4 regions of the Streptomyces sp. NPDC023157 genome follow, and region 1 is predicted to be linked to each of the others. Evidence: riboswitches for the same ligand, from Rfam matches in the RefSeq annotation. Region 1 holds a riboswitch; each other region holds the start of a gene.

Region 1 (7,782 bases):
ACCCCGCGATCCGGCGGGCCGTCGCCTGGCTGGAGTCCGTGCAGAACGAGGACGGCGGCTGGGGCGAGGACCTGCGCTCCTACTCGGAGCGCCAGTGGGTCGGCCACGGCACCTCCACCGCCTCGCAGACCGCCTGGGCGCTGATCGCCCTGCTCGCGGCGGGCGAGCGGGCGTCGGAGGCGGTCCGGCGGGGCGTCGCCTGGCTGGTCGGGACCCAGCGGGAGGACGGCTCCTGGGACGAGCCGTACTTCACCGGCACCGGCTTCCCCTGGGACTTCTCGATCAACTACCACCTGTACCGGCAGGTCTTCCCGCTCACGGCGCTCGGCCGCTACGTGCACGGGGAGCCGGTGCTCCGCGGCCCCGGGGGCGCCTGATGGCCGCGTACCGCGAGACGCCCGAGGGACCCGCCGACCCGGCCGGTGTGCCGCCGCTGCTGATCGCCTGCGCGCTCGGCATCGAGCGGCTGGCGCTGCGCGGCGGCGCGCGCGGCGCCGAGCGGGCGGGGGCGCCCGCGCCGGTGTCCGTGCTGCGGACCGGGATGGGCCCGGCGCACGCGCGCCGGGCCGTCTCCCGGGCCCTGGAGGCCGAGGCCTGGCGGGACGCGGCCGTCATCGCCTCCGGCTTCTGCGCCGGGCTCGCCCCCGGGATGCACCCCGGCGACCTGATCGTCGCCGACGAGACCCGCGGCCCCGACGGGGTGACGCCCTGCACGGGCACGGAGCTGCTGGTCAAGGCGCTCGCCAGGGCCGTGCCCGGGCGCACCGTCCACACCGGCCCGCTGACCGGCTCCGACCACGTGGTGCGCGGCCCCGAGCGGGCCGCGCTGGCGGCGGGCGGGGCCGTCGCCGTCGACATGGAGTCCGCCGCCACCCTGCGTACGGCGGTGGCGTCCGGCCCCCGCCCGGTTGCGGCCGTACGGGTGGTCGTGGACGCTCCAGAACATGAACTGGTCCGGATCGGCACGGTGCGCGGTGGAATATCGGCTTTCCGCGTTCTTCGTGCCGTCCTTCCCGCATTCTTCGAATGGCACCGTTCTTTGCTGCTCCCCAGGAGGTGAGCGAGTTATGGCCATGCCGCTCCGTCAGTCCATCAGGGTCGGGACCTACCTCTTCGAACAGAAGCTCCGCAAGCGGGAGAAGTTCCCGTTGATCGTCGAGCTGGAGCCGCTGTTCGCCTGCAACCTCAAGTGCGAGGGCTGCGGCAAGATCCAGCATCCGGCGGGCGTGCTCAAGCAGCGCATGCCGGTCGCCCAGGCGGTCGGCGCCGTCCTGGAGTCCGGGGCGCCGATGGTCTCCATCGCCGGCGGCGAGCCGCTGATGCACCCTCAGATCGACGAGATCGTGCGCCAGTTGGTAGCCAAGCGCAAGTACGTCTTCCTCTGCACCAACGCGATGCTGCTGCGCAAGAAGCTGGAGAACTTCACCCCGTCCCCGTACTTCGCCTTCGCCGTCCACATCGACGGACTGCGCGAGCGGCACGACGAATCCGTCGCCAAGGAGGGCGTGTTCGACGAGGCGGTGGCGGCGATCAAGGAGGCCAAGCGGCGCGGCTTCCGGGTCACCACCAATTCGACGTTCTTCAACACCGACACCCCCCAGACGATCATCGAGGTGCTGAACTACCTCAACGACGACCTCCAGGTCGACGAAATGATGATCTCGCCCGCGTACGCCTACGAGAAGGCACCCGACCAGGAGCACTTCCTGGGCGTCGAGCAGACCAGGGAACTCTTCAAGAAGGCCTTCGCAGGCGGAAACCGGCGCCGCTGGCGCCTCAACCACTCGCCGCTCTTCCTCGATTTCCTGGAAGGGAAGGCCGATTTCCCCTGCACCGCGTGGGCGATCCCGAACTACTCCCTCTTCGGGTGGCAGCGCCCCTGCTATCTGATGAGCGACGGCTACGTCCCCACGTACCGCGAACTCATCGAAGAGACCGACTGGGACCAGTACGGCCGCGGCAAGGACCCCCGCTGCGCCAACTGCATGGCGCACTGCGGCTACGAGCCCACCGCCGTCCTCGCCACCATGGGCTCGCTGAAGGAGTCCCTGCGCGCGGTACGGGAGACCGTCAACGGGAACCACGGGTGAGCCGGTCATGACGGGCGAGTTCGACCTGCGGGCGCTGCTCGCCGAGCGCGGGGGCGAGCGGTACGAGCTGCACGCGCGGCACCTCAACCACCAGCTCCCGCGCATGCTCCACACCATCGGATTCGACAAGGTGTACGAGCGGGCCGAGGGTGCCCACTTCTGGGACGCCGACGGGGCGGACTACCTGGACATGCTCGCCGGCTTCGGCGTCATGGGCCTGGGCCGGCACCACCCCGTCGTCCGCAAGGCGCTGCACGACGTCCTCGACGCCCAGCTCGCCGACCTCACCCGCTTCGACTGCCAGCCGCTGCCCGGCCTGCTCGCCGAGCGGCTGCTCGCCCACAGCCCCCACCTCGACCGGGTCTTCTTCGGCAACAGCGGCACCGAGGCCGTGGAGACCGCCCTCAAGTTCGCCCGCTGTGCCACGGGGCGGCCGAGGGTCCTCTACTGCTCCCACGCCTTCCACGGGCTGACCACCGGCTCGCTCTCCGTCAACGGAGAGGACGGCTTCCGGGACGGCTTCGGCCCGCTGCTGCCGGACACGGCGATCGGCCTCGGCGACCTCGACGCCCTGGAGCGGGAGCTGCGCAAGGGGGACGTGGCCGCGTTCGTCGTGGAGCCGATCCAGGGCAAGGGCGTCCTGGAGTCCCCACCGGGCTTCCTGCGCGCCGCCCAGGAGCTGCTGCACCGGCACGGCGCGCTGCTGATCGCCGACGAGGTGCAGACCGGCCTCGGCCGGACCGGCGACTTCTACGCGTACCAGCACGAGGAGGGCGTCGAGCCGGACCTGGTCTGCGTCGCCAAGGCGCTCTCCGGAGGCTATGTGCCGGTCGGTGCGACGCTCGGCAGGGACTGGATCTTCAAGAAGGTCTACTCGTCGATGGACCGGGTCCTGGTCCACTCGGCCAGCTTCGGGGCGAACGCGCAGGCGATGGCCGCCGGCCTCGCGGTGCTCTCGGTCATGGAGGCCGAGGGCACCGTCGCCCACGTCCGGCGGATCGGCGGCCTGCTGTCCTCCCGGCTGCGGGAGCTCGTGCCGCGCTACGAGCTGCTCAAGGAGATCCGGGGCCGTGGGCTGATGATCGGCATCGAGTTCGGGCGCCCGTCCTCCCTGGGGCTGCGCAGCCGCTGGACGATGCTGCAGGCGGCCCGCAAGGGACTCTTCGCGCAGATGGTCGTGGTGCCACTGCTCCAGCGGCACCGGATCCTCACCCAGGTGTCGGGCGACCATCTGGAAGTGATCAAGCTGATCCCGCCGCTGGTCGTCGACGAGGCGGACGTGGACCGCTTCGTGACCGCCTTCACGGCGGTCATGGACGACGCCCACGGCGGCGGCGGACTGATGTGGGACTTCGGCAAGACGCTGGTCAAGCAGGCGGTCGCGCAGCGCTGACCGCGTGCCGGGCAGGGCCGTTCTCCGGTCTTTTGCCTCTGGGGCAAGAAACTTGCCTCAGAGGCATGAACCTGGCGGAATGGACGCATGGACCACGTCCCCGGGGAAGCCTCCCCGGACCCTGCCGCCCCCAGCGCGCCCGACCTCCTGCCGGACGTCGCCCCGCAGCTGCGGGCCCTGCGCCGCCGCCGGGGGCTCACCCTGGAGGCCGCCGCCCAGCGGGCCGGACTCTCCCCGGCCCACCTGTCCCGCCTGGAGACGGGCAACCGGCAGCCCTCGCTGCCGATGCTGCTGGCCCTGTCCCGTATCTACGGTACGACGGTCTCCGAGCTCCTGGGCGAGACGCCCCCCGAGCACGACCCGGTCGTCCGCGCCGGGCGCTCCGAACCGGTCGAGGCCGACGGCTGGATCTACCGCCAGGCCGGCGGCGCCGGGCGCGCCCTGCAGTGCCTGCGCGTGCACGTGCCGTACGCCACCCGCGCCGACATCGTGCGGGTCCACCCCGGCGAGGAGTGGATCCACGTCCTGGAGGGCCGCGTGCGGCTCGCCCTCGGCGACGCGGTGCACGTCCTCGATCCCGGGGACAGCGCGCACTTCGACTCGCTCACCCCGCACCGGATCGGCGCCGCCACCCGCGCCGGGGCCGAGCTGCTCTTCGTCCACACCCTGATGCAGAGTCCCGTCGCCGAGCTGTGCCTCGGCGACGGAACCCCGCACCGGCGCTGACCACCCCCGAGTCTTCCCGACCGTGGAAAGGACCGACATGTCCCAGAACTCCGTACCGGACACCGGCGAAGAGCGCGGCAACGGCAAGTTCCCCAAGGGGCTGGTGCTCCGCCTCTTCGCCTACCTGATCGCCGGGCACCTCTTCGCCGGCTTCCTCTACCTGCTGTTCGCGATGGGCGGCAAGTGACCGGGAGGGGGTGTGGGCGCTACGCCCCGACGAGCAGCCGCTCGCGCAGCCGCTCCCGGGTCTCCGGGGCGAGCCGCAGCCCCTCCGCCAGGTAGGCCTCGACCGAGCCCCAGGTCTCCTCGATGGTCGCGAACGCGGCCCGCAGATACTCCACCCGCGCGTCGAAGAGCGGGCTCAGCAGCTCCATCACCTCGGGCGACATGGCGTCCTCGGCGGTGGAGCTGCGCTGCACCTTGTAGCGGCGGTGCGGCTCGTTCGACTTCACGTAGTCCGCCTCGATCGCCTCGCGCTCGACGCCGAGGGCGAGCAGCGTGATCGCGATGGACAGACCGGCGCGGTCCTTGCCGGCGGCACAGTGCATCAGGGCCGGGACGCTCTCCTCGGCCATCGCGTGCAGGACGCGGCTGTGCTCGGCCGTCCGCTCCACGATCATCTTCCGGTACGAGTCGGACATCCGGGCCGCGGCCTTGCCGTCGCCCAGGATCCCGCGCAGCTGCGTCAGGTCGCCCGAACGCACCAGCTTCCAGAACTCCTTGCCGTCGGCCGGGTCGTTGAGCGGTATGTTCACGTTCCGCACGCCGGGCAGCTCCACGTCCGCCCCCTCCATGCGCCGGTCGGCCTCGTTGCGGAAGTCGAAGACGGTGTGCAGGGCGAGGGTGGCGAGAAACGTCGCGTCCTCCGGCGTGGCGTGCGCCAGGTGACCGCTGCGGAAGAGGCGTCCGGCGCGCACGCTCCGTCCGTCCACCGTCGGCAGTCCGCCGAGGTCGCGGAAGTTGCGTACGCCGGTCAGCTCGGGCTCGGTCGTCGTCTGCGTCACGGATGCTCCTGGTCTCGAGATCGGTTCCTGAGGCAATCATCCAGGTGAGAGGCCCCGACCGCACCCCCTCGGGCTGGAATGAGCATTCTGTCCGAATTGAACCCTTAGGGGTAACGCGCCCTGATACCGGGGGAGATGGGATTCGGTGCGTGAGCAGCGTCATAGACGTGACGGACCGTGCCTGATCGTCTTTTCCAAATTCCCTTCCGGAAAGGGAAATCGAGGGACCGTCATCCACGGAGGGTGACCGCAATTCCGGCCGGAAATCGCACCTGAGTCACTGTCGGGAAATCGGTGGCTTGTTCACGCCCACCCGCCTCGTCTAGCGTCGCGCTCAATCCGGACGGACCGCCTAATCCTGCCGCCGCCCGGAATCCGCACACCACCCGTACAAGGCAGGAGCGGGGGACCCAGGTAGTACGCCGATCCCTCGAAGAAGGACGGCTCGGGGTGAAGTCGCGCGCAACGCGACCGGACATCTCCAGTCCGAACCCGACAGCTCACCTCGCAGGCGACGGAGAGGAAATCGCCATGCCCGCGAAGGGTAAGCACCGCCGTCCCAAGGTCAACCCGATCACCCGCGGGTTCGTCGCCGCCGGTACCGGTGGCGCCGTCGTCGTCCTGCCGCTCATCGGCGCGACCGGCGCGCACGCCGCCGAGCAGGCCGCCCCGACCGCGAAGGCCCCGCAGGCCGTCGCCGCCGCGGCCCCCGCCCAGGCCCCGGCCGCCGCGCCCGCCGCCGCCCCGAGGGCGTACACCGTCGTCCGCGGCGACTACCTGTCCAAGATCGCCGGCGAGCACCACCTGGCCGGCGGCTGGCAGAAGCTCTACCGCGACAACCGCCAGGTCGTCGGCGAGGACCCCTCGCTGATCCTCCCCGGCATGAAGCTCACCCTCGGCGCCAAGAGCACCGCCAAGGCCCACGCGCCGAAGGCGACCGCCCCCGAGCGCGGCGCGCAGAGCACCGGCGACGACACGCGCGCCTCCCGCGGCAGCGAGCGCTCCTCGGCCGCCGCCACCTCGACGGCTTCCTCCTCGTCCGCCTCGTCGGCCTCGTCCTCCTCTTCGTCGTCCTCCTCGGCCGGCCAGACCTCCTCCTCCGGCTGGGTCACCCCCATCGCCGGCGGCGCCGTCTCCACCCCGTACCGGGCCTCCGGCTCGATGTGGTCCTCCGGCTACCACACCGGTGTCGACTTCATCGCCTCCACCGGCACCACCGTCCGCGCGGTCGGACCCGGCACCGTCTACTCGGCCGGCTGGGGCGGCGCGTACGGCAACCAGGTCGTCATCCAGCACGCCGACGGCACCTTCTCGCAGTACGGGCACCTCTCCTCGCTCTCCGTCTCCGCCGGCCAGACGGTCAGCGGCGGCCAGCAGATCGGCCTGTCCGGCGCGACCGGCAACGTCACCGGACCGCACCTGCACTTCGAGATGCGCACCGGGCCGGAGTACGGCTCCGACATCGACCCGCTGGCCGTCCTGCGCCAGCACGGCGTCAGCATCTGACGCGTCTGAGACATCTGGGGCATCTGTCCCATAGAACTCACCGGTTCACCCCGGAGGCCCGGCACCCCTGTGCCGGGCCTCCGGCGTATTCCGGCTTGGTGGAATCTTTATCGGTGGCATATGTCACCTGTCGTCAACCCCTCCTTACGGTCGCGTAGGTCACATCCATAAGGGAAAGATGTGCTCCCGTGGCAGACGATTCGAGAACAAGAGACAAGAACGCATTCGGGTCGTACGCGGCGATCGGTGACAGCTTCACGGAGGGCGTCGGCGACCCCGGCCCCGACGGGACGTACGTCGGATGGGCGGACCGGTTCGCGGTCCTGCTCGCCGACCAGCTGCCGGAGAACGACGCCTTCCGCTACGCCAACCTGGCGGTGCGGGGGCGCCTTCTCGACCAGATCGTCGCGGAACAGGTCCCCCGGGCGAAGGAACTCGCCCCCGACCTGGTGACCTTCTGCGCCGGCGGCAACGACATCATCCGCCCCGGGACCGACCCCGACGACGTGGCCGAGCGCTTCGAGCGCGCGGTCGCCGACCTGACCTCCGCCGTGGGCACCGTCATGGTGACGACCGGCTTCGACACGCGCGACGTGCCCGTCCTGAAGCACCTGCGCGGGAAGATCGCCACCTACACCGCCCACGTCCGGGCCATCGCCGACCGCTACGACTGCCCGGTGCTCGACCTGTGGTCGCTGAAGTCGGTCCAGGACCGGCGCGCCTGGGACGACGACCGGCTCCACCTGTCGGCCGAGGGGCACACCCGGGTCGCGCTGCGCGCCGCCCAGGTCCTCGGCCTTCCGGTGCCGGCCGACCCGGACCAGGCCTGGCCGCCGCAGCCCCCGCGCGGCACCCTGGAGGTCCGCAAGGACGACATCCACTGGGCGAAGGAGTACCTGGTCCCGTGGATCGGGCGCCGGCTGCGCGGCGAGAGCTCCGGGGACCACGTCGAGGCCAAGCGCCCCGACCTCATGCCTCTCTAGGAGACGTCCGAGGGGGACACGGGGAGGCCGGCCGGTATCCGCTCCAGGACGCCGCCGGCGAACACGTCGTACAGCGGCAG
Region 2 (7,782 bases), on a different contig from region 1:
TGGCCCAGCTTCGGGCCGACCTCGGGAAGGATCTTGTCGGCGGCGTCGACCAGGATGAAGCGCATGTCCTCGCGCTTCACGTTCTGGTAGTACTTCGCCGCGTCGCGGGCCATGTCCTCGACCTCGCCGATGGTCTCCGCGCCGGCGAAGCCGCCGCCCACGAAGACGAAGGTCAGCGCCTTGCGGCGGACCTCCTCATCGGTCGTCGAGTCAGCCTTGTCGAGCTGCTCGAGGACGTGGTTGCGCAGGCCGATGGCCTCCTCGATGCCCTTCATGCCGATGCCCTGCTCGGCGAGGCCGGGGATCGGGAAGGTGCGGGAGACGGCACCCATCGCAATGACCAGGTAGTCGAACGGCAGCTCGTACGCCTCGCCGACGAGCGGCGAGATCGTGGCGACCTTGCGGTCCTGGTCGATGGTGGTGACCCGGCCGGTGAGCACCTCGGCTCCGCGCACGACGCGTCGCAGCGGGACGACGACGTGGCGCGGCGAGATGCTGCCGGCGGCGGCTTCGGGGAGGAAGGGCTGGTAGGTCATGTACGACCGCGGGTCGACGACCGTGACGGTCGCCTCCGCGTAGCGCATCTTCTTGAGGATGCGCCGAGCTGCGTACAGGCCTACGTACCCGCCGCCTACTACGAGGATCCTGGGACGCTCCGTGGTGCTCATGCATCCGAGTATCCACCCCTCCCAGGGGGGGTGCTCGTGCGCCCCTTCACAAGGTTGTGGAGGTCCTCTGCTACACTCCGCCGCCCACGTGACCCAGGTCATGGTCCTGCAAAGGAACCAGGGGGTACCCGTGGACGTTGTTCACCCCCTGTGAACTGGCCCGAAGAGCGTGACGCAACACGGAACCACGGGGTGCGTTCACACGAAGGAAACATCGAGCGAAGTGGCCTCCGCACCTGCGAAAGGGCCCTGAGAACCCCCTCGAAGGGACCAAAGGCCCTCCTCGGGCGCCATCAGGGCCCTTTCTCTTGTGAAGAACTTCACGAACTTTTCCGACGGAGCGGTGTCCAGGGGCCCCTGTCAGGCCTCATAGGCACCCGCTATGCGACGGATAGCGCGATCCCATCGAGGATGTCGTGCTCGCTGACGACCACTTCGGCGGCTCCGGTGCGCTCCATGATCTCGGCGAGGACCAGGGCCCCGGCGACGATCACGTCGACCCGGCCGGGGTGGATGACGGGGATCGCGGCCCGCTCGTCGTGGGTGGAGGCGAGCAGCCGGGCCACCACCTCGTCGACCTGGGCACGGGAGATCCGGGCGTGGTGGATCTTCGTGGAGTCGTACTCCGGGAGCCCGAGCGCGACGGCGGCGACGGTGGTCACCGAGCCGGCCAGGCCGACCAGGGTCTCGGCCTCGCCGATCGGCACGGTCTCGGCGGCCAGGTCGAGCGCGGCCCGCACGTCGGCGCGGATCGCGGCGATCTCCTCGGCGGCCGGCGGGTCGTGCCGCACGTGCCGCTCGGTGAGGCGGACGCAGCCGATGTCGACCGAGCGGGCCGCCTCGACGTGCCGGTTGCCGACGACGAACTCGGTGGAGCCGCCGCCGATGTCCACCACCAGGCGCCGGTCGGCGCCGTGCAGCTCGCCGGTGGCGCCGGTGAAGGAGAACTCGGCCTCCTGGTCGCCGGTGATGACCTCGGGCTCGACGCCCAGGATCGCCATGACCCCGTTCACGAAGTCGGCGCGGTTCTCGGCGTCGCGGGAGGCGGAGGTGGCGACGAAGCGCAGCCGGTCGGCGCCCACCCCGAACTCCTCGATGACGGCCGCGTACTCGCGGCAGGCCGCGAAGGTCCGCTCCAGCGCCTCGGGCGCGAGCCGGCCGGTCCGGTCGACGCCCTGGCCGAGCCGGACGATCGTCATCCGCCGGTCGAGCTCGATCAGCTCGCCCGTCTCCGGGTGCACGTCGGCGACGAGGAGGCGGATGGAGTTGGTACCGCAGTCGATTCCGGCGACCCGGGTCACTCGGCGGACTCCTTCGTGTCGGCGCACGGCGTCACGCACGGGCCCTTCGCCCACCACTCGGGCAGCATGGCGAGGGCCTCGTCGCCGAACGGGTTCACGCCCGGGCCGGCGACCAGCGAGTGGCCGACGAGCACGTGCAGGCACTTGACCCGGTCCGGCATGCCGCCGGCGCTCGGGAAGCCCTCCAGGACCTCGATGGCGTCGCGGCGCGCGAGGTAGTCCTCGTGCGCGGCCCGGTAGGCGGCGGCGAGCTCCGGGTCGGTGGCGAGCCGGGCCTGCATCTCCTTCATGACCCCGTTGGCCTCCAGGGTGCCGATGGCCGAGGCCGCCCGGGGGCAGGTCAGGTAGTAGGTCGTGGGGAACGGGGTGCCGTCGGGGAGCCGGGGCGCGGTCTCGACGACGTCCGGGTTGCCGCACGGGCAGCGGTGCGCGATGGCACGCAGGCCGCGGGGCGGCCGGCCGAGCTGGGCCTCGAACGCCGCGATGTCCACGTCGGTCGGCTCGGTGCGTTCGGTCTGCGGAGGAGGCGTTTCCATGGTGGATCCTGGGGTTGGTCAGTGGCGGTCGGCGCTGTCCACGCCGTCCCACAGGTTGTCGTACCAGGGGCGGTCCGTCGCGCCCTGGTCGGCGCGGGGCCGGTGCTCCGCGTCCGGGTCGTTCACGGTGAAGCCGGTCTCGCCGGGCATCAGGTAGTGCAGGTGCTCGCGGGCGAGCCGGCGCACATAGGCGGGGTCCTGGAGGCGGGCCTTCTCGTCCCGCAGTTCCTCGACCCGCTGGGCGGCCTCGGCGGACTTGCGCTGCTGGTCGGCGATCTCGCCCTGCTGGGAGACGTACTGCCGCATCGGGTAGGCGAGCGCCACCACGAGCGAGCAGACGACCAGCGCGAGGAAGGCCGCGCGGCCGGTGAGGCGGGAGCGGCGGGCCTGGCGGCGGGTCTGGGAGCGGTAGACACGGGCGGCGGTCTGCTCGCCGAGCAGCCTGATCCGGGTCGCGGTCGAGAACCGGTCCCGGTCCTTCACGGCCATGTCGTACGCCTCCCCTTTACCGCCGGCCCTCTTCACACGCACGTCCCCGCACACGGTACGGGACCGAGTGCGGGGACGCTTCGCTTCGCTACGCCTTTGCTCCCTATTCAATTCTCCGGATGCAAAGCCCGGATCAGAGCAGGTGTCAGCCCTTGCCCCTCTTACTTAGTTCGCGGTGCGAAACCGCGGGAAGGCGCTGCGGCCGGCGTAGACCGCGGCGTCGTCGAGGATCTCCTCGATGCGCAGCAGCTGGTTGTACTTGGCGACGCGCTCGGAGCGGGCCGGGGCGCCGGTCTTGATCTGGCCGCAGTTGGTGGCGACGGCCAGGTCGGCGATGGTGACGTCCTCGGTCTCGCCGGAGCGGTGCGACATCATGCACTTGAAGCCGCTGCGCTGGGCCAGCTCGACGGCGTCCAGGGTCTCGGTCAGCGAGCCGATCTGGTTGACCTTGACCAGGAGGGCGTTCGCGGAGCCCTCCTCGATGCCGCGGGCGAGGCGCTCCGGGTTGGTGACGAACAGGTCGTCGCCGACCAGCTGCACCTTGGCGCCCAGCTTGTCGGTGATGACCTTCCAGCCGGCCCAGTCGTCCTCGAACAGCGGGTCCTCGATGGAGACCAGCGGGTACGCGGAGACGAGCTCCTCGTAGTACTCGGTCATCTCGGCGGCCGAGCGGGACTTGCCCTCGAACTCGTACTTGCCGTCCTTGTAGAACTCGGAGGCGGCGCAGTCGAGCGCGAGCGCGATGTCCTTGCCCGGGACGTAGCCGGCCTGCTTGATGGCCTCGAGGATGAGGTCGAGCGCGGCGCGGTTGGAGTCCAGGTTCGGGGCGAAGCCGCCCTCGTCGCCGAGGCCGGTGGACAGACCCTTGTCCTTCAGGACCTTCTTGAGGGTGTGGTAGACCTCGGTGCCCCAGCGCAGGGCCTCGGAGAAGGACTCCGCGCCGATCGGCGCGATCATGAACTCCTGGATGTCCACGTTGGAGTCGGCGTGCGAGCCGCCGTTCAGGATGTTCATCATCGGAACGGGCAGCAGGTGCGCGTTCGGGCCGCCGAGGTAGCGGAAGAGCGGCAGGTCCGAGGCCTCGGAGGCGGCGTGCGCGACGGCGAGGGAGACGCCGAGGATGGCGTTGGCGCCGAGCGAGGACTTGTCCGGGGTGGCGTCCAGGTCGAACATCGCCTGGTCGATCAGACGCTGCTCGGTGGCGTCGTAGCCGACGAGCTCCGGGCCGATCTGCTCGATGACCGCGAGGACGGCCTTCTCGACACCCTTGCCCTGGTAACGGTTGGGGTCACCGTCGCGGAGCTCAAGGGCCTCGAACGCACCGGTGGAGGCACCGGACGGCACGGCAGCACGACCGGTGCTGCCGTCGTCGAGGCCGACCTCGACCTCGACCGTGGGGTTGCCTCGGGAGTCCAGGATTTCCCGGGCTACGACGACGTCGATGGACGGCACGAGCATCTCCTTCTGGGATGTGACGCTGGTTGTGACGCATGCGGCAAGGTCTCGTTCGCCTTGCGACAAGAGCCTAACCGGCTCCGGGGCTCCGGCCAGCCGGACGCCCGCCCCCTGGGACGAAAAAGGACCCAAGGGCACGCATCTGAGGACGAAAGACCCATTACTACTGATCAGTAGGGGCCTGAACGGGGAAACCCCGGTCCGGAGCGCACGGGGGAAGGGCGCTCCGGACCGGGGTGGTCACCGCGGGTGGGTCGTCAGGCTCACTTGAGGTGGAGCTGCTGGCCCGGGTAGATCAGGTCGGCGTTGTCGACGACGTCCTTGTTCAGCTCGAACAGCTTGGCCCAGCCGCCCTTGACGCCGTGCGCCTGGGCGATCTTGCTGAGGGTGTCGCCGGCGACGACCTTGTACTCGCCGTCGCCCTTCTTCACCTTCTTGCCGGTCGGAGTGGTGACCGTCTTCTTGGAGACGTTCTTCTTCGACGTGGTCTTCGGCGCCTGGCGCTGCTCGCTGCGGGTCGTCGGCTGCTCGGTGGAGCGCTTCGACGAGGAGGAGGAGGAGGACGACGACGAGGACGAGGAGCTGGAGCTCGACGAGCTGGAGGAGCTCGACGAGGCGGAGCCGCCGTCGTAAGCGGCGTTGGAGAGGCCCACGCCACAGCTCGGCCACGCGCCCTTGCCCTGGCCGGCCAGGACCTTCTCGGCGATGGCGATCTGCTGCGACTTCGACGCCTGGTTGGCGGTCGCGGCGTAGGCGGTGCCGCCGTACGCGGCCCAGGTGGAGGCCGAGAACTGCAGGCCGCCGTAGTAGCCGTTGCCGGTGTTGATGGACCAGTTGCCGCCGGACTCGCACGCGGCGACGGCGTCCCACTCGGAGGTGGTGGCGGCCGAGGCGGTGCCCGCGGCCATCAGCGGGGCGGCGACGGCGACACCGGTGACGCCGACGAGCGTGGCGACGCGGGTGGCCTTGGAGGGACGGCGGTGTTTGCCCTTGTTACCGGAAAACAGCATGGGAATTCTCCTCACCGACGCCTACGAGGTGAGCTGTCGGGTTCGGACCTGATGAGTTGTCCGGCCGCGTGTCCTTGCACGCGGCTTCACCCCAAGCCGATCGTCGGCCGTCTGTCTCAACGGCCGGGGCCGGCACTTACCTTGGGTCCCCCGCTCCTGCCTTCGGCGCTTGCGCGACGACTTCCCGTCGGCCGGCGGCAGGATTCGGCGTACCGGCGACGGGGCCCGCGGTGGCGAGCGGTCATGACCGTAGACATAGACCCGGGGGAAGTTCAAAGACCATCAACCCGGAAATATCGCCCCTACTTGCTCCCCCGAGAGGGGCGTTTGCGCAGGTGAGGGGCGACACGAGCAAACTTTGCGGACGTGACACGCCAGTTCGGCAAGAGAGACCCATGTCTCACTTACTCATAACGGACATTCAGCTACGAACCACTACGGCGCCGCGACGGGTTCGGCCTTCAACTCAAGGCTCTGACCAGGGATGATGAGGTCCGGGTCGGTGCCGACCGTCTTCTTGTTGGCGTCATAGAGGGCGGCCCAGCCGCCGGGCAGCGCGTTCTGCTGTGCAATGTCCGACAGACTGTCACCCGGCTTGACGGTGTATTCGTCAGCCTTGCCCGAGTTGTCCGCCTTCTCCCCGGCGACCGCGCTCTCCGCCGAGCCCTTACCGTCGGTCACGTCACCCGTCGACCCGTCACCCGGGGCCGCGTGCCGCCCGGATTCGGGCGTGGTGTCTGAGTTGCCCGAATCCTCCGACGCGGCGTCACCGCGGTGCTTGCCCGTACCGGGGGAGGCCGGATCCGTCGTACCGGGCGTACCGGGCATACCGGGCGCGCCCGAGGTGTCCGGCGTGCCGGGCGTGACCGGCGTGCCCGGTGTCGCGGAGCCGTCGGGGCCGGCCGGGGTCGCGGGCGCGGTCGTGGCGCCGCCCGACGGGGCCGTCGGGGTCACGGGCGCGGCCGGGGTGGCCGGGGTCGTGGTGGTCGCCCCGGGGCCGGCCGGGCGGCCGTCGGTCCGGTTGGACTCGGCGACCGGGCCCGTGGACGCCTTGGGCTTGACGGCGGACCCCGGGGAGACCGCGGGCTTCCTGCCGTCGTTCGTCAGGCCGGCGATCGGCGCGCAGGTGGCCCACTGGGTGTCGCCCGCGGCGAGTGCCCTGTCGGCGATGGTGATCTGCTGCGCGCGGCTGGCGAGGTCGGCGCTCGGCGCGTACGCCAGGCCGCCGTGCCGCTCCCAGCTCTCCTGGGTGAACTGGAGACCGCCGTAGAGCCCGTTGCCGAAGTTGGCGCTCCACGCGCCGCCCGACTCGCATTCGGCGACCCGGTCCCAGGTCGGGGCGTCCGCCGCGGAGGCGGAGCCGGTGGCGAGCAACGGCAGGGCCATGGCCGAGCCGGTGACGCCCGCCGCGACAACGAGAGCGGGGGCCTGGCGGGGTCTGCGGTGTCGTCCGTTCCCGGAGCGCATACGGACTGCCTTTCGCGTGGCTGCTGAGATTCCGGTGAACGTAGCGGCATTCGAACGTGAGTCACAAGTCGATGCAGCGGAGATCACGCGAAGATCACATTCCTGACGCCCCGTCAGTTATGCGTCAGTCGTGCGGCCGTTTGTGGGAAGCGCTGAACTCCACCGGAAGCGTGCGCAGGCCACGCATGATCAGCCCACCGCGCCACCGCAGTTCCGCCGGATCGGCCCCAAGTCGCAGGTCCGGCAGGCGAGTCAGGAGCGTCGCCAGCGCCGTCTGGCCCTCCAGGCGCGCCAGCGGAGCCCCCAGGCAGTAGTGGATGCCGTGCCCGTACCCGAGATGCTGGTTGTCACGCCGCGCCAGATCCAGGGTGTCGGGCCCCTCGAACCGCGCCGGGTCGCGGTCGGCGGCGGCCAGCACCACCAGCACCGGGTCGCCGGCCGGGATCTCCTGGCCGCCGATCGTGAGCGCCTGGGTCGCGAACCGCCAGGTCGCCATCTCCACCGGCCCGTCGTACCGCAGCAGCTCCTCGACGCCCGTCTCCAGGAGTCCGGTCTCGCCCGCGGCGATCGAATCCTGGAGGCGCGCCCGCTGGTCCGGGTTGCGCAGCAGCGCGTACACGCCGTTGCCGATGAGGTTGACCGTGGTCTCGAAGCCGGCGAAGAGCAGGATGAAGGCCATGGCGGCGGCCTCGTTCTCGGTGAGGTGCTCGCCGTGGTCGGAGGCCTTGATGAGCCCGGAGATCAGGTCGTCCCCCGGGGCCTCGCGCTTCTTGTGGATCAGTTCGAGCAGGTAGCCGCGCATCTTCTTCACCGAGCGCGCCACCCCGCCGCGCGGCCCGCCGCCGTGCCGGATCAT
Region 3 (7,782 bases), on a different contig from region 1:
CCCGTCACGAAGCAGAACTCGTTCCCCTCCGGGTCGCGCATCACCTGGAACGTGCCCTGCTCGTCCGTCACCGGACCGCCCGAGCGGCGCGCGCCCCACGGCAGCACCTCGTCGGCCGCCGCCACCGGGTCGGCCACCTCCACGTCCAGGTGCAGGCGGTTCTTCACCGCCTTGCCCTCCGGCACCCGCTGGAACGCGATCCGCACGAACCCCGGCGGATCGACGTACGACCAGTCCGGGCTCCGGTCCACCGGAGCCCCGCCGAGGAGGGCCGACCAGAACCGGGCGAGAGCGGCCGGGTCGGCACAGTCGAACACGATCTCCTGAACATGAGCACGCATGCGGGCCAGCGTACGGAGCTCAGGCCTCCGGCGCCGCCGTGAACGGCTCGGCGAACCGCGCGGTGAACCCCTCCGCGTCCCAGCGCCCGCCCAGCGCGGCGGCCAGCCAACCGGGCGCCGCCGCCCGGAACTCCGCCGCGTCGAGGGCGCCGGCGCCCGCGGGAACCGCGCCGAGCAGCGGCGCGTCCGCCACCCGCGGCAGGTCCGCCAGATTGCACCGCGCCGCCAGGTCCGGCGCCTCGGGCCAGCTGCCGACCACCACGCCCAACTGCTCGATCCCGCGCGCCCGGAGCGCCTCCCCGGTCAGCGCCACGGAGTTGAGGGTGCCGAGCCCCGCCGGGGCGACGACGAGCACCGGCGCGTCGAGCAGGCGGGCCGCGTCGGCGAGCGTCCCGCCCTGCTCGTCGAAGCGGACGAGGAGACCGCCGGCGCCCTCCACCAGGACCAGGTCGTGCTCCTCCGCCAGCTTCCTGGCCGCCTCCGCGACCTCCGCCGGGGTGACCGGCGCCATCCCCGCGCGGCGCGCCGCCGTGTTCGGCGCCAACGGCTCGGGGAAGCGCGCGAGTTCCGCCCCCACCACCGCCCCCGCCAACCGGCCCACTTCGTCCACGTCCCCCGCCTCGCCCTTCCCGACGCCCGTCTGAGCGGGCTTCAGCACGGCGACGGAGCGGCCGGAGGCATGAGCGGTGGCGGCGAGGGCGGCGGTGACGATGGTCTTGCCGATCTCGGTGCCGGTGCCGGTGACGACGATGACGGTCATGGGGGTCCTTTCGGGGGTGGTCCGGATGCGGGGGCTCGGGCTGGTCAGCCCGCTCGCGCCGCTTCGCGTACCGCGTGCGCGATGCGGGACACGTCCTCGTCGCTCGTCACGAACGGCGGCATCGTGTAGATCAGGTCGCGGAAGGGCCGGAGCCACACGCCCGCCCGGACCGCCGCCCGCGTCGCCGCCGCCATGTCGACCTCGTGGTCGAGCTGGACGACGCCGATCGCGCCGAGGACGCGGACGTCCCGTACGCCCGGGATGCCGGCCGCGTCCGCGAGGCCCGCGCGGAGGCCCGCCTCGACGCGTTTCACCTCGACCTGCCAGTCCTGGGAGAGGAGCAGGTCGATCGAGGCGAGGGCGACGGCCGAGGCCAGCGGGTTGCCCATGAAGGTGGGGCCGTGGGCCAGCACGGGGACCTCGCCGCGCGAGATGCCCTCGGCGACCCGGCTCGTGCAGAGCGTCGCGGCCATCGACAGATAGCCGCCGGTCAGCGCCTTGCCGACGCACATGACGTCCGGCGAGACCCCGGCGTGGTCGGCGGCGAACAAGGCCCCCGTCCGCCCGAACCCGGTCGCGATCTCGTCGAGGACGAGGAGGACACCGTGCTCGTCGCAGGCCTCCCGCAGCACCCGCAGGTACGCGGGGGAGTGGAAGCGCATGCCGCCCGCACCCTGCACCACCGGCTCCACGATCACCGCGGCCAGTTCGTCCGCGTGCCGCCCGATCGCCTCGCGGAGGAGATCCGCGTACGACTCCTCGTACGTGGCCGGCGGCGCGTCGACGAACACCTGCCGCTGCAGGACGCCGGACCACAGCTCGTGCATCCCGCCCTGCGGGTCGCACACCGACATGGGCTGCCAGGTGTCGCCGTGGTAGCCGCCGCGCCAGGTGAGCAGCCGCTGCTTGCCGGGGCGGCCGACGGAGCGCCAGTACTGGAGGCACATCTTGGCCGCGACCTCGACGGAGACCGAGCCGGAGTCGCTGAGGAAGACGTGCCGCAGGGGCTCGGGCGTGATCTCCACGAGGCGTGCGGCGAGCCGGACGGCGGGCTCGTGGGTGAGCCCGCCGAACATGACGTGGCTCATCCGGTCGAGCTGGCCGCGCACCGCCTCGTTCAGGACGGGGTGGTTGTAGCCGTGGATGGCCGACCACCAGGACGACATGCCGTCGATCAACTCGTCCTGGCCCTCGGCCGGTTCGGCGAGCCGGAGCCGTACCCCGGACGCGGAGTCCACGACCAGCGGCTCCGCGCGGCCCGGCATGGGGCCGTACGGGTGCCAGACGTGCGCCCGGTCCAGGGCCAGCAGTTCGTCGTTACGCATTCGGCGCGAGGTCCGTACCGGCACCCCGGCGGCGCACCGCCACCAGGTCGGTCCTGGCCTCGGAGACGGCCGGGGCCGCCTCCTCGGCCGCCGCGCCGCCGCACGGACCGCAGCCGCCACCGGCCGAGCCGTGCGACCCGCAGCCGCCGCCGGCCGCCTCCGCGTGCGACCCGCATCCGCCGCCCGCCGCGGCGGCAGCGGCCGCCACCGCGTCCGCGCGGTGCGCGGGGAGCGTCGTCGTGCCCGCGCCCTCCACCTCGAAGCCGGCGTCCGCGATCATGTCGAGGTCGGCCTGGCCGGCCTGGCCCTCGCTGGTCAGGTAGTCGCCGAGGAAGATCGAGTTGGCGATGTTCAGCGCCAGCGGCTGCATCGAGCGCAGATGGACCTCGCGGCCGCCCGCGATCCGTACCTCGACGTCCGGGCAGACGAACCGGACCATCGCGAGGATGCGCAGGCAGCGCTGCGGGGTGAGGTTCCACTCCTTGGCGAGCGGGGTGCCCTCGAAGGGGATGAGGAAGTTGACCGGCACCGAGTCCGAGTCGAGCTCGCGCAGCGCGAACACCACGTCGACCAGGTCCTCGTCGCTCTCGCCCATGCCCGCGATGAGGCCCGAGCAGGCGGACAGGCCCGCCGCGTGCGCCTTCTGCACGGTGTCCACGCGGTCCGCGTAGGTGTGGGTGGAGGTGATCTCCCCGTACGTCGCCTCGGACGTGTTCAGGTTGTGGTTGTACGCGTCGGCGCCGGCCTCCCGCAGCCGCTCCGCCTGGCCGTCCGAGAGCAGTCCGAGGCAGGCGCAGACCTCCACGCCCTCGTTTTCCTCCTTGATGGCCTCGATGGTCCTGCCGACCCGCTCGACGTCACGGTCCGTCGGGCCGCGTCCGCTCGCCACCAGGCAGACCCGCTTCGCGCCGCCCGCGACTCCGGCGGCGGCCGCCGCGGAGGCCTCGTCGGGCTTCAGCCACGTGTACTTGAGGATCCCCGCCGTGGAGCCGAGCCGCTGCGAACAGTACGAGCAGTCCTCGGGGCACAGGCCGGACTTCAGATTGACCAGATAGTTGAGCTTCACCCGCCGCCCGAACCACTGTCGGCGCACCTTGCCCGCGGCGGCCACCACATCCAGCAGGTCGTCGTCGGAGGTCGCCAGTACGGCGAGCGCTTCTTCACGGCTCGGCGACTCGCGCCGCAGCCCCTTGTCCACCAGCGTGTTCAGCAGGTCCATAAGCGCTGATCCTGGCGTACCGCACGCCCCTCGGCCAAGGAGGAACTGAACAAACGACCCCGTTTGAGGTGTGTGTATGGCCACACCCTGACCTCGGCCCGCGACCGTTAGGGTCTGTGCGCTGCCTACAAAAGGATCCGCCATGCCGTCGTACGCCGAGGACCCGCAGGACCCGAGCGCGGGACGGGACCCGCGCACGGCCGCCTTCGCCTGGACGGACACCGCGGCACGGCAGCGGGAGCGGGCGGGGCTGGTCCGTACGCTGCGCCCCCGGGCCGCCGAGTCCGAACTGCTCGACCTGGCGGGCAACGACTACCTGGGGCTGACCCGGCGGCCGGAGATCACCGAGGCGGCGGCCGACGCGGCCCGCCGCTGGGGCGCGGGCGCCACCGGCTCACGCCTCGTCACCGGCTCCACCCGGCTGCACGCGCGCCTGGAGCGCGAACTCGCCGAGTTCAGCGGCTTCGAGGCCGCCCTCGTCTTCTCCTCCGGCTACACCGCGAACCTGGCCGCGCTGACCGCGCTCTCCGTCCGGGACGGGCTGATCGTCTCCGACGCCGGCAACCACGCGTCGATCGTGGACGGCTGCCGCCTGGCGCGCGCCGAGACGGCCGTGGTCCCGCACGCCGACCCCGAGGCCGTCGCCAAGACCCTGGGCGCCCACCCGGGGCGCCCGGCGCTCGCCGTCAGCGACTCCGTCTTCTCCGTGGACGGCGACCGGGCGCCGCTCGCCGAGCTGGCCGCGGCCTGCCGGGCGCACGGCGCGGGCCTGGTCGTCGACGACGCCCACGGCTTCGGCGTCCTGGGCGAGGGCGGGCGCGGCGCGCTCCACGAGGCGGGGCTCGCGGGCGACCCGGACGTCGTCGCCACCCTCACCCTCTCCAAGTCCCTCGGCAGCCAGGGCGGCGCGGTCCTCGGACCGGCCCGGGTCATCGAGCACCTGGTCAACGCGGCCCGTACCTTCATCTTCGACACCGGGCTCGCCCCGGCCGCCGCGGGCGGCGCCCTCGCGAGCCTGCGGCTGATCGCCGCCGAGCCGGGGCTCGCCGCCCGCGCCCGCGGCGTGGCGACGAGCCTGTACACGCTGCTCACCGGGGCGGGGCTGACCGCGGCCCGCCCGGACGCGGCCGTGGTGTCGGTGCGTGCCCCGGGGCCGCAGGAGGCGCTGCGGTGGGCCGCGGACTGCCGGGAACTGGGTCTCGGGGTGGGCTGCTTCCGGCCGCCGTCGGTTCCGGACGGCATCTCGCGGCTGCGGCTGACCGCGCGCGCGGACCTCACGGACGGGCAGATCGAGCGGGCCGTCGGGACGATCCTGCGGACGGCACCGGCCGGGGCGGTGGACGCGGGGCGGGACGCGGTCTGACCGCGGGTCACGCACGCCTGTCCGGTCGCCCGTCGCGGCGTTCACCGCATCGAGCGACAGATATCCGCATATCTTGGTCGATCGCCACCCAGCGCGGCACGATCGGTGGCAGTGTGGCGCGCAGCGCAATCCGGGGCCGGGCCCGGTGGGAAAGGGACAGCGTCGCCATGGCAGATCAGCAGGAAGCAACCGTCACGCTGCCGAGTGATCCCGCGTCGGTGTCGGCCGCCCGGCGGTACGTCGCCGAGGTCCTCGGGTCCTGGGGGCTCGACGACGCGGACGACATCGCGGACACGGTGCGGCTGATCGTCTCCGAGCTGGCGACCAACGCCGTGCAGCACACCTTCGGCCAGTCGCCGACCTTCACGGTCGACGTCCGCCTGGAGCGCGACGAGCAGTTGCGCATCGGGGTGACCGACAGTCATCCGCGCTGGCCGCGGCGGCTGCCCGCCGCGGTGCAGCAGGACAACGGGCGCGGCATGGTGATCATCCGCTATCTGGCCGCCGAGGCGGGCGGGCGGCTCACGGTGACACCCACGCGGGAGGGCGGCAAGACGGTCTGGATCAGGCTGCCCTGGCCGGCGGCGCACGCCGCGTAGGGAGAGTGCCGGGCGGGAGGAGGGGCCGGCGGCGCCACCGGGCGCTCCTCCCGCACCGTCGTGCGGCGCGTTCCGCGTGTACGCGGTCCACGCGCATGCTCGCGGCGCGTTCCTCGTACGGGGTCACGCACCGCGTGCGGCGCGTCGGCTGATCAGACCGATGCGCGGGTACGGCGGGGTCCGCCCGTCAGCGGACGCGGCCGTAGAGGACCTTGGAGCTCCAGATCTTGTCCAGCTTCACCCATGAGCCGGTCTTCGGCGAGTGCCAGATCTTGTTGTTACCCGCGTAGATTCCGACGTGGTACACCCTTCCGCCGGAATGGAAGAAGACCAGGTCCCCCTTCTGCCGGCCGGCCGCCGAGATGTGCCGGGTCTTGTTGTACTGCTGCTGCGCGGTGCGGGGCAGCGTCTTGCCCGCCTTCTTGTACGAGTAGAGCGTGAGGCCCGAGCAGTCGAAACGGCCGGGTCCCGAGGCTCCGTACCTGTACGGCGATCCCTTCTTCGAGGCGGCGACGTTCAAGGCCTTGTCGGCGTAGGACGTCGCTGCCTGGGCCTCCGGCGCCGCTCCTGGGGCGAGCAGCGTGCCGCCGACGGCGGCGAGGGTGAGAGCCGAGACGGCTCCGGCCCGGGACAGCAGGGACGGGACATGCATCTGCGCAGTCATGCGCAACCCTTCGTCAGCCGCCTGTGAAGGATGACCTGTCGGGTTCGGGCAGGCGAAGATGCCCGGCCGCGGCTGCGGCTTCACCCCAAGGAACGTCCGCACACTGCGCGAACGCCCCGTACTGCTCGGGTCCTCCACTCCTGCCGATCCACTCCTGTCGACCAGACGTCCGGGACAGCGGCAGGACTCGGCGTCCGCCCGGACCGCCCCGCCGTGGGTGGCGGGGGCTTGTCGTCGTCGAGGATCTTGACCCACATCCAGGGCGAAATCCGAGCTGAAACGGCGATATGTGAGGCTCCTCACGACTGATCCATACGGGTGGACAGTCAGGTTTCTCGATCGTCGGGAGGGTGGCCGATGAGCCCCGCACCTGCGACGGAACGCCCGATTCGGCCAGATGTGTACTCCTGTTGCGCAACTTGCCTGAGCTACATATCGATGCGGCGACTACGCCGAACGGAGGAGGGTTTCTGCGGTTCCCGTGCCCCGGGCGGCCCTCGACACGACACGCGGGAGTGTCAACTCGCTGGCTCCTCGGGGACGGTGACCCGGCCGGCCCGTCGCTCCCCGTCCAACACCCGTAACGCGCGCGCCAATGTGTCGGCGTGGACCTCGCTCTCGCCCCGCATATGCATGAGTGTCAGGGCGTCACGGAGGGCCGTCGCGCGCCCCACCAGCGCCTGAGCCGCGCGAAGTGCCCCATAGGTATGCGTGGATCTGGATGGATTGATCCTGCCGAGGAGGTCGACGACCTCCAGATAGGTGTCGACGAGGTCGCCCTCGGCGCGCGTCAGGGCGGGGAGCGGCGGCAGCTCCGGGACCATGGCGGGCTCACCGCTCCCCGGCGCCGGCGGAGTGGCCCCGGCTCTGCACCACGTGGTCCACCAGGCCGTAGGCGCGGGCGGCCGGCGCGTCGAGCACGGTGGTCCGGTCGAGGTCGGCGGTGGTCCGCTCGCGGCTCTGTCCGGTGTTCTCGGCGAGGAGGGCGACGACCAGGTCGCGCTGGCGCAGCAATTCCCGCGCGTGGAGGTCCAGATCGCTGGGCTGTCCGCGCAACGGTTCGTCCAGGGCGGGCTGCTGGAGGACGATCCGGGCCCCCGGCAGCGCCAGCCGGCGTCCCGGGGCGCCGGCGGCGAGCAGGACGGCGGCGGGGCCGACGGCCTGGCCGAGGCAGGTGGTCCCCACCTCGCAGGAGAGCGTCCGCATCGTGTCGTGGATCGCGGTCATGGCGCTGACCGAGCCGCCGGGGGAGTTGATGTAGAGGGAGACCGCCTGGCCGGGGGCCGCGTAGTCGAGGTGCAGGAACTGGGCGATGACGTCGTTGGCCGAGGTCTCGTCGACCGGCGTGCCGAGGAAGACGATCCGGCCCTCCAGCAGCTTCGAGTAGGGGTCGAGCGTGCGGCTGCCGTAGGAGGTGCGCTCGGTGAACTCGGGAAGGACATGGCGGGCGTGGGGCATGGCGTACTCCTCTGTCTGTAAAAAATGTACAGGACGTACAGGCCGTAAGATGA
Region 4 (7,782 bases), on a different contig from region 1:
CGCGGGCCGCCAGCTCCCCGGCGAGCAGGACGTCGTCCTCGTCGAACGGCACGGAGTTGCGGGCCCGCTTCAGGTCCAGCACCCCGAGGACCACGCCGCGGGCGCGCAGCGGGACGGCGAGGTACGAGTGGATGCCCGCGAGCCGCAGCAGCGCGGCGGCGGCCTCGCCGCGGGCGATCCGGGGCAGGTCGCCGTCGGTGACGTGCCGCACGAGGACCGGGCGGCCGGTGCGGGCGCACTGGGTGACCAGCCGCTCGGCGCCGTACCGGGCGGGCTCGCCGACGGGGTCGGCGGCCTCCTGCGCCGGGGTGGTGTACGCGGCCTTCACCGCGAGCGCCCGGAACACCGCCGGGCCCGAGGTCCGGGCGGGCCCGGCGTGCGGGCCGGTCAGGATGGACTCCAGGACGTCGACGGCGGCGATGTCGGCGAACTCCGGCACCACGAGGTCCGCCAGCTCGTGGGCGGTGAGGTCCAGGTCGAGCGTGGTGCCCACCCGCTCGGAGGCGTCCGCGATCACCGCGAGCCGGCGGCGGGCCCGGGCGGCCGTCCTGGCCGCCTGGTGCTGGTCGGTGACGTCCCTGACCGCGACGGCGACCCCCATGATCCGTCGCTCGGGCGTCTGCAGCCGGTAGAGCGAGACCGTCCACACCCGCTCGGTGCCGTCGGGCCCGGCCACTCCCCGCATGCTCCGGGCGAGGACCGGCCGCCCTGTCTCCAGGACCTCGCGGAGTGCCGTCTCCAGGGCCTCCGCGTCCGGCGACGGCACCGCCTCCCGGACCGTGCGCCCCTGGTGGGCCTCGGCGGCGAGGCCGTCGATCCGTTCCAGCGCGGGGTTCACCAGGACGAAGCGGAGGTCGTGATCCAGCACGGCCAGGCCGAGCGGGGAGTGGGTGACCAGGAGCGAGGAGAGCGACAGGTTCTGCTCCACGCCCCGGACCGTGGCCCGGTCGGAGGCGAGCCCGAGCGCGTACGGCCGCCCCCGCTCGTCCTGGACGCGGGTGTTACGGAACTCCACCAGGATCGTGCGGCCGTCCTTGTGCCGTACGGGGAAGACCCCGGCCCAGGGCCCGGCGCCCGCCATCACGCGGGCGAACAGCGACTGCACCAGGTCCCTCCGGTGCTCCTCCACCAGCAGCGTGACGGCGGGCCGGCCGAGGGCCTCGGCCGTCGGGTAGCCGAAGACCACCTCCGCCTGCGGGCTCCACAGGACGATCCGTCCGTGCTCGTCCAGGACCACGGCGGCGACCCCGAGCACGTCGAGGAGACCGCCCGGCTCCATGGCGAGATCGCCGTCCGCCGGGTCCGGGACGGCAGGGAAGGCCGCTGCGCTCATCCAGACCGTGTCCCTCCTCCACCCCGCAGCCCCTCCATCATCCCGCCCCGGAAGCGGACCGCCAGTCGTGAAAGCCGTGCACGACATGAAGACGGGCGTCGGGAAATGTGGAGGAGTGCTGACAGGTCCGTGAGTGTTCCGTCGGGAAATTCCGAACAGATTGCTGCCGGAGTCGGTCCGCGAATTGCCTGACTCGCCAGTAACACGGCCTTGACCTGGCAGAACAGGGAAATTGTGGAGGTAGAGGCGCGTCGCTGGACGGAGAGCGGACGACAGGTATGGTCGGGCCCGTTCATGCGTCGATTCGTCTCGGGAAATTCCGTGGTGGAGAGGGGAAAAGGGGCACACGGGGCTCCGTGGGCGAAGACCGACCAACGACGTTCGAGGCGAGGCAGAACGATGGAAGCTGGTGCTGACGGGCGGCAAGGGGGCTGGTTCGGGCCAAGCCCGGGCGGGCGGCCCACCGCGACGCCCGCGCCGGACGACGCGTCCGACGCCGCGCTCCTGCGCCGCACGATGGCCGAGATCGAACCGATCGCGGACAAGGTCACCTCGTACTTCTACGCCCTGCTCTTCCTCCGCCACCCCGAGCTGCGGGCCCTCTTCCCGGCGGCCATGGACACCCAGCGCGACCGCCTTTTCAGGGCGCTGCTCACGGCCGCCACGCACGCCGAGGACACCGCCACCCTCACCGCGTACCTGACCGGGCTCGGCCGCGGCCACCGTAAGTACGGCACGCGGCCCGAGCACTACCCGGCCGTCGGCGAGTGCCTGATCGGCGCCCTCGCCCAGCACGCCCCGCACAGCTGGGGCCCGCGGACCGAGGCTGCCTGGGTGGGCGCGTACACCACCCTCTCCCAGATCATGATCGACGCGGCGGCCCAGGACGAGCTCCGCGCCCCCGCCTGGTGGCAGGCGGAGGTCGTGGCCCACGAGCCGCGCACGCCCGACGTCGCCGTCGTCACGGTCCGCCCCGACCAGCCGTACCCCTTCCGTGCCGGGCAGTACACCGCCCTGGAGACGCCCTGGTGGCCGCGGGTCTGGCGGCACTACTCCTTCGCCTCCGCGCCCCGCTCCGACGGGCTGCTCTCCTTCCATGTGAAGGCCGTGCCCGCGGGCTGGGTCTCGAACGCGCTCGTGCACCGGGCCCGGCCCGGGGACGTCCTGCGGCTCGGCGGCCCCACCGGCTCGATGACCGTCGACCACCACACCGACAACGGGCTGCTGTGCCTCGGCGGCGGTACGGGCATCGCCCCGATCAAGGCGCTGGTCGAGGACGTGGCCCAGCACGGCCGGCGCCGCTCCGTCGACGTGTTCTACGGCGCCCGCAGCAATGAGGACCTGTACGACATCGAGACCATGCTGCGGCTCCAGCAGTCGCACCCCTGGCTCTCCGTGCGCCCCGTCGTGGACGACGGGGCCGGCGGAGCCCTGTCCGGCGGCCTTCCCGGAGCCGTCCGCGAGTTCGGTCCGTGGCACACGTACGAGGCGTACCTCTCCGGCCCGCCCGGCATGATCCGTCGCGGTGTCGACACCCTCGTGGGCATCGGCATCCCCACCCACCGCATACGGCACGACTCCATCGAAGAACTGGTCGGGACGAGGAATTGAGCACCTTCGAGCACACCGGTCCGCGCTCGGCGACGCCGCCGCGCACCATCCGCCCGGGCAGCGACGGCGAGCACCTGGTCCAGCGGCGTACGGGCACCACCGAGCGCGCCGACCGGTTCTACGCCGAGCAGGTCCTCGACCGGCTCAACCCCCGGATGCGGGAGTTCGTGGCCCGCCAGGAGATGTTCTTCCTGGCCACCGCCGACCGGCACGGCGCCTGCGACAACACCTTCCGGGCGGGACCGGCCGGCTTCCTCCACGTCCTGGACGAGCTGCGGCTCGCCTACCCCGAGTACCGGGGGAACGGCGTCCAGGCCAGCCTCGGCAACATCGAGGAGAACCCGCACGTCGGCCTCCTGATGGTCGACTTCCTCCGGGACCGCGTCGGACTCCACGTGAACGGCACGGCCCGGGTCGTGGCCGACGACGTGATGCGGGCCGACCACCCCGGACTCACGGTCGACCCGGTGCCGGGGCGGCGCGCCCTGAGCTGGGTGGAGATCACCGTGGAGGAGGCGTACATCCACTGCGCCAAGCACATCCCGCACCTCCAGAAGGTGCCGCGGCACGGTCCCGGCCGGGCGTGGGGCACCGACGACGTCCGGCGCAAGGGTGGCGACTTCTTCGGCGCCGCCGCGGACGCGCCGGAGCGGGGACCGTTCCTGCCGCCGCCCCGCGCGGGCGCGGAGACCTGGCGGGCGGAGGCCGAGCGGGCGCTGGAGCGGGCGGAGCGGCGACGCCACCCGTCCGAGGGGTTCAGCGGCTGGTTCCGCAGGGGCACCGAAAGCCGGATTCCCTAAGCTCTCAAATCAATCGGATCCGGACATGTCCGATTAAGTGCGGGCCGGTGATCTGAGTCACGGTCGGACATTCCGCCGGAATGCTGTCGCGGCGTCATGCGCGAACCCCCGGGAACCAGTTGGAGAAAAGGATCACGGCACGCCGATTGATCCTTTTCCGACCCATAAAAGATCTGCTTGCTTTTGCGAATCAGGCCCTTGTTCTCGCTGTTCGCCTTCGCCTACGGTCACCCGTCATCCGGACGGAACGCCGAATCCTGCCGCCGCCCGGGTACCGCACTCACCCACTCGTACGGCAGGAGCGGGGGACCCAGGTTCGCCGCCGTCCCGGTCTCCGGGGCGGCTCGGGGTGAAGCCGCGCGCCGCGCGGCCGGGCAGCTCCTGCCCGAACCCGACAGCTCACCTCGCAGGCGAAGGAGAGGAAATCGCCATGCGTGGACACGGGAAGCACCGCCGCCCCAAGAACACCCCGCTCGCCCGCGGACTGGCCGTAGCCGGCCTCGCCGGCAGCGCCGCACTCGCCCTGCCGCTCGCCGGGGCCACCGGCGCGGCGGCCGAGACCCCGCGGGCGCCGCAGACGGTCCAGTCCGTCGCGTCCGTCGGGTCCGTCACGTCCGTCGGGTCCGTCACGTCCGTCGCAATCGAAAAGGCGGCGGCTCGGACGGTGAAGGCGAACGGTCTCGTGCGCTATTCCGTGGTCGCCGGCGACTCGCTCTCGAAAATCGCCCGGAAGCACCACGTGAGCGGCGGCTGGAAGACGATCTACCGCGACAACCGCGCCGCCGTCGGCGCGGACCCGGGCCTCATCCGCCCTGGCCTGCGACTCGCCATCGACACGCGGAACGCCCAGAGCACCCAGGCCGCCGAGAGCGCGGAGCGTCCGGCGGTGGCGCGTTCGGGTGCCGCGAGCGGCACCGCCGCCGCGCGTCCGGCGGTCGCGCGCCAGGCGTTCGCCGTGTCGCCCGCCGTGGCACGGGCCGCGGCCCAGGCGCCCGCCGTCTCGTCGGCGACCTCGGCCGTCTCGTACACGAACGACCTGGACGGCTGGATCCGCGAGTCGCTCTCCATCATGGCCAAGAACGGCATCCCGGGCAGCTACGACGGCATCTACCGCAACGTCATGCGCGAGTCCTCGGGCAACCCGCTGGCCATCAACAACTGGGACTCCAACGCCCTCGCCGGCACCCCGTCCAAGGGCCTGCTCCAGGTGATCGAACCCACCTTCCAGGCCTACCACGTCGCCGGCACGGCCTTCGACCTCTACGACCCGGTCGCCAACATCACCGCCGCCTGCAACTACGCGGCCGCCCGCTACGGCTCCATCGACAACGTCAACAGCGCCTACTGACGGGACCGCGCGGCCGCCCGGCCGAGGCGTCCGCCGAAGGTGTCCCTATGATGGCGTTACCCCCGGTAGCGGCAGCATGGGGACACCACGGCCGGAAGGAGCGCCCGGAGATGACGGGCTGGAACGCGCGGAACATCCCCTCCCAGGGAGGGCGGACAGCGGTGGTCACCGGAGCCAACAGCGGCATCGGATACGTCACCGCCCGCGAGCTGGCCCGCGCCGGTGCACACGTCCTCCTCGCCTGCCGCAGCCGCACCCGCGGCGAGGCGGCCCTGTCCCGGCTGCGCGACGAAGTCCCGCGGGCGTCGGCCGAGTTCGCGCCGCTCGACCTCGGCGACCTCGCCTCCGTACGCACCTTCGCCGCCGCCCACGCCGAGCGCGACCAACGGCTCGACCTGCTCGTCAACAACGCGGGCGTGATGGCCCTGCCGCACGGCCGCACCGCCGACGGCTTCGAGACCCAGTTCGGCGTGAACCACCTCGGCCACTTCGCGCTCACCGGCCTGCTCATGCCGCTGCTGCTGCGCACCCCGGGCGCCCGGATCGTCAGTCTCTCCAGCGGCTTCCACGCGCTGGCCGACCTGGACCACACCGACCTCAACGCCGAACGCCGCTACCGGCGGTGGATCGCCTACGGGCGCTCCAAGACGGCCAACCTCCTCTTCGTCCACGAACTCTCCCGCCGCCTGGCCGCCGCCGGCTCCGGGATCGTCGCGGCCGCCGCCCACCCCGGCTACGCCGCCACCAACCTGCAGACGGCCGGCCCCCGCCAGGAGGGCCGCAGGACCGCCGCGCGCCTGATGGAGCTGGGCAACCGGATCATCGCGCAGCCCGCCGCCGGCGGAGCCCTGCCCACCCTGTACGCCGCCACCGCACCCGGCGTGCGCCCCGACGCCTTCATCGGCCCCAAGCTGGGCTGGCGCGGCGCGCCCACCCGGTCCTGGCGGGCCGGGTGGACACTCGACGACACCTCCGGCGAACGCCTCTGGACCGCGTCCGAGGAACTCACCGGCGTCCGGTACCCGTCACTGGCCGGCTAGGAGCCCGCGCCCCGGCCGCCGTTCCTCAGACGCCCGCGAGGCCCGTGGCTGAGGCGCCCGCGAGGCCCGTGGCTGAGGCGCCCGAGCGGCCCGCGGCTCAGGCGAGGAACTCCCCGTCGCGGGCCACCACGACGCCGCCGTGCACGACCAGGTCCCGGCGCGGCATGTCCACCACGACCTGGGGCAGGCACTCGCCGCGTACGAGGACGAAGTCGGCGGGCGCCCCGGGCCTGAGGTCGGCGTGCGGCAGGCCCATGACGTCCGCGCCGCCGTTCGCGGCGACGCCGTAGCAGTCGCTCAGCTCGTCGTCGAGGCGGACGTCCGTGACCCAGCCGAGAAGGTGGGCGCGGTGCATCATGTCCGCGTTGCCGAACGGGCTCCAGGAGTCCCGCACGCCGTCGGAGCCGAGGCCCACCCGTACACCGTGCTCGCGGAGCCGGGCGATCGGCAGGACCAGCGAGTCGGAGGGCGCGACGGTCGTGAGGGCGATGTCCTGGGCGCCCAGATCGGCGGCGATCGCACCCAGATCGCGGTCGGAAAGGGCGGGCAGACAGAAGACGTGGCTGACGGTGACCTTGCCGGCGAGCGACAGGGCGCGGGTGCGGTCGATGATGCCGCGCATCGCCTTGAGCCCCTTCTCGCCACGGTCGTGCAGGTGGATGTCCACGCCGACGCCGTGGCGGTCCGCGATGCCGAAGACCAGGTCGAGCTGCTCGTCGAGGGCCTGGTCGAAGCCGATCGGGTCGATGCCGCCGATCATGTCCACGAGTCCCTGGCGGGCCGCGTCCTCCAGCAGCTTCGCCGTCCCCGGGGTCCGGATGACACCGTGCTGGGGGAACGCGACGATCTGGACGTCGAGCGCGTGCCGCAGCCGCGCCCGCGCGTCGGCGACGCCCCGCACGCCGGCCAGGCCGTACGCCGGGGCCACGTCGGCGTGGGCGCGCATCGCCCGGGTGCCGCGGGCGACGGCGTGGGACATCAGCCCGTACGCCCGCTCGGCGACCGGCCGGCGCTGGCTGCGGAACAGCTCCACGTCCTGCGCGACGTAGTCGGCGATGCCGCTCGCCGGGCGCCGGGACACCCAGGAGCCGCCCCAGGTCGTCTTGTCGGGGTGGATGTGCGCGTCCACCAGAGCCGGCAGCGCGATCCGGCCCCCGCCGTCGATGACCTTCGCGCCACGCGGCGCGGGGCCGTCCGAGACGAGCCCGTCGACGACCACGAGGTCCGTCGCCTTCGCCGCGCCGAAGACGCGCACATCGCGGAAGACCACCGTCTTGTCGCGCTGCCGTGCGGCACCGGCGCCAGTGGCGGTCGCGGCTTCGGCGGGTGCGGCCGTCGCGGGGGCGGCGGCGCCCACGGTGGCCGTCGTACCGGCCAGGGCGGCGGCGCCGGCCAGCATCGTGCGACGGGAGAGCGCGGGGGAGGGGGACGACGGCTGCATGGGGACTCCTTGGGGAGGGGTCAACGGCTCCCCGTTTTTGTATACCAAGCAGTGCGTGCCGAACAAGAGAGGAAGGTCGGAGGCGGAGAATCCCAGATGAGAGCCGATGGTGAGGGTGTGAGTAGGGAGGGCTAGAGCTGGGCCCCACTCTTGGTATACAAAGTCTCTCAGGCGTCGCCGAAGAGGGAGCGCAGGGCGACCGCCCTGCT

What was found. Region 1 has a riboswitch for cyclic di-AMP ahead of ACZ3ZE_RS09450 (M23 family metallopeptidase). Riboswitches for the same ligand answer to the same signal wherever they lie in the genome.
Region 2: another riboswitch for cyclic di-AMP. It lies ahead of ACZ3ZE_RS33575 (transglycosylase family protein); the one in region 1 lies ahead of ACZ3ZE_RS09450 (M23 family metallopeptidase).
Region 3: another riboswitch for cyclic di-AMP. It lies ahead of ACZ3ZE_RS14415 (C40 family peptidase); the one in region 1 lies ahead of ACZ3ZE_RS09450 (M23 family metallopeptidase).
Region 4: another riboswitch for cyclic di-AMP. It lies ahead of ACZ3ZE_RS26785 (LysM peptidoglycan-binding domain-containing protein); the one in region 1 lies ahead of ACZ3ZE_RS09450 (M23 family metallopeptidase).

Annotation. Positions count from the first base shown of each region.
Region 1 covers NZ_JBVHIL010000002.1:859,324-867,105, reverse strand. Annotated here, with positions in the region: gene shc (squalene--hopene cyclase) at 1-377, shown strand, start outside; gene ACZ3ZE_RS09480 (phosphorylase family protein) at 377-1,060, shown strand; gene hpnH (adenosyl-hopene transferase HpnH) at 1,068-2,090, shown strand; gene ACZ3ZE_RS09470 (aspartate aminotransferase family protein) at 2,098-3,483, shown strand; gene ACZ3ZE_RS09465 (helix-turn-helix domain-containing protein) at 3,571-4,209, shown strand; gene ACZ3ZE_RS09460 (DUF6126 family protein) at 4,247-4,396, shown strand; gene ACZ3ZE_RS09455 (tyrosine-protein phosphatase) at 4,416-5,213, opposite strand; cyclic di-AMP (ydaO/yuaA leader) riboswitch at 5,587-5,742, shown strand; gene ACZ3ZE_RS09450 (M23 family metallopeptidase) at 5,745-6,719, shown strand; gene ACZ3ZE_RS09445 (SGNH/GDSL hydrolase family protein) at 6,908-7,702, shown strand; gene ACZ3ZE_RS09440 (STM4011 family radical SAM protein) at 7,699-7,782, opposite strand, start outside.
Region 2 covers NZ_JBVHIL010000011.1:148,827-156,608, reverse strand. Annotated here, with positions in the region: gene ACZ3ZE_RS33600 (NAD(P)/FAD-dependent oxidoreductase) at 1-668, opposite strand, end outside; gene ACZ3ZE_RS33595 (Ppx/GppA phosphatase family protein) at 1,049-1,969, opposite strand; gene ACZ3ZE_RS33590 (DUF501 domain-containing protein) at 1,966-2,505, opposite strand; gene ACZ3ZE_RS33585 (FtsB family cell division protein) at 2,524-2,994, opposite strand; gene eno (phosphopyruvate hydratase) at 3,160-4,446, opposite strand; gene ACZ3ZE_RS33575 (transglycosylase family protein) at 4,713-5,459, opposite strand; cyclic di-AMP (ydaO/yuaA leader) riboswitch at 5,463-5,637, opposite strand; gene ACZ3ZE_RS33570 (transglycosylase family protein) at 5,895-6,845, opposite strand; gene ACZ3ZE_RS33565 (cytochrome P450 family protein) at 7,051-7,782, opposite strand, start outside.
Region 3 covers NZ_JBVHIL010000003.1:767,183-774,964, reverse strand. Annotated here, with positions in the region: gene ACZ3ZE_RS14445 (VOC family protein) at 1-341, opposite strand, end outside; gene bioD (dethiobiotin synthase) at 361-1,101, opposite strand; gene ACZ3ZE_RS14435 (adenosylmethionine--8-amino-7-oxononanoate transaminase) at 1,146-2,426, opposite strand; gene bioB (biotin synthase BioB) at 2,419-3,645, opposite strand; gene ACZ3ZE_RS14425 (8-amino-7-oxononanoate synthase) at 3,788-5,008, shown strand; gene ACZ3ZE_RS14420 (ATP-binding protein) at 5,176-5,607, shown strand; gene ACZ3ZE_RS14415 (C40 family peptidase) at 5,795-6,271, opposite strand; cyclic di-AMP (ydaO/yuaA leader) riboswitch at 6,275-6,449, opposite strand; gene ACZ3ZE_RS14410 (hypothetical protein) at 6,790-7,095, opposite strand; gene ACZ3ZE_RS14405 (ATP-dependent Clp protease proteolytic subunit) at 7,103-7,729, opposite strand.
Region 4 covers NZ_JBVHIL010000008.1:33,444-41,225, forward strand. Annotated here, with positions in the region: gene ACZ3ZE_RS26770 (SpoIIE family protein phosphatase) at 1-1,333, opposite strand, end outside; gene ACZ3ZE_RS26775 (globin domain-containing protein) at 1,628-2,944, shown strand; gene ACZ3ZE_RS26780 (pyridoxamine 5'-phosphate oxidase family protein) at 2,941-3,744, shown strand; cyclic di-AMP (ydaO/yuaA leader) riboswitch at 4,016-4,170, shown strand; gene ACZ3ZE_RS26785 (LysM peptidoglycan-binding domain-containing protein) at 4,175-5,092, shown strand; gene ACZ3ZE_RS26790 (oxidoreductase) at 5,203-6,132, shown strand; gene ACZ3ZE_RS26795 (amidohydrolase) at 6,230-7,573, opposite strand; gene ACZ3ZE_RS26800 (GntR family transcriptional regulator) at 7,741-7,782, opposite strand, start outside.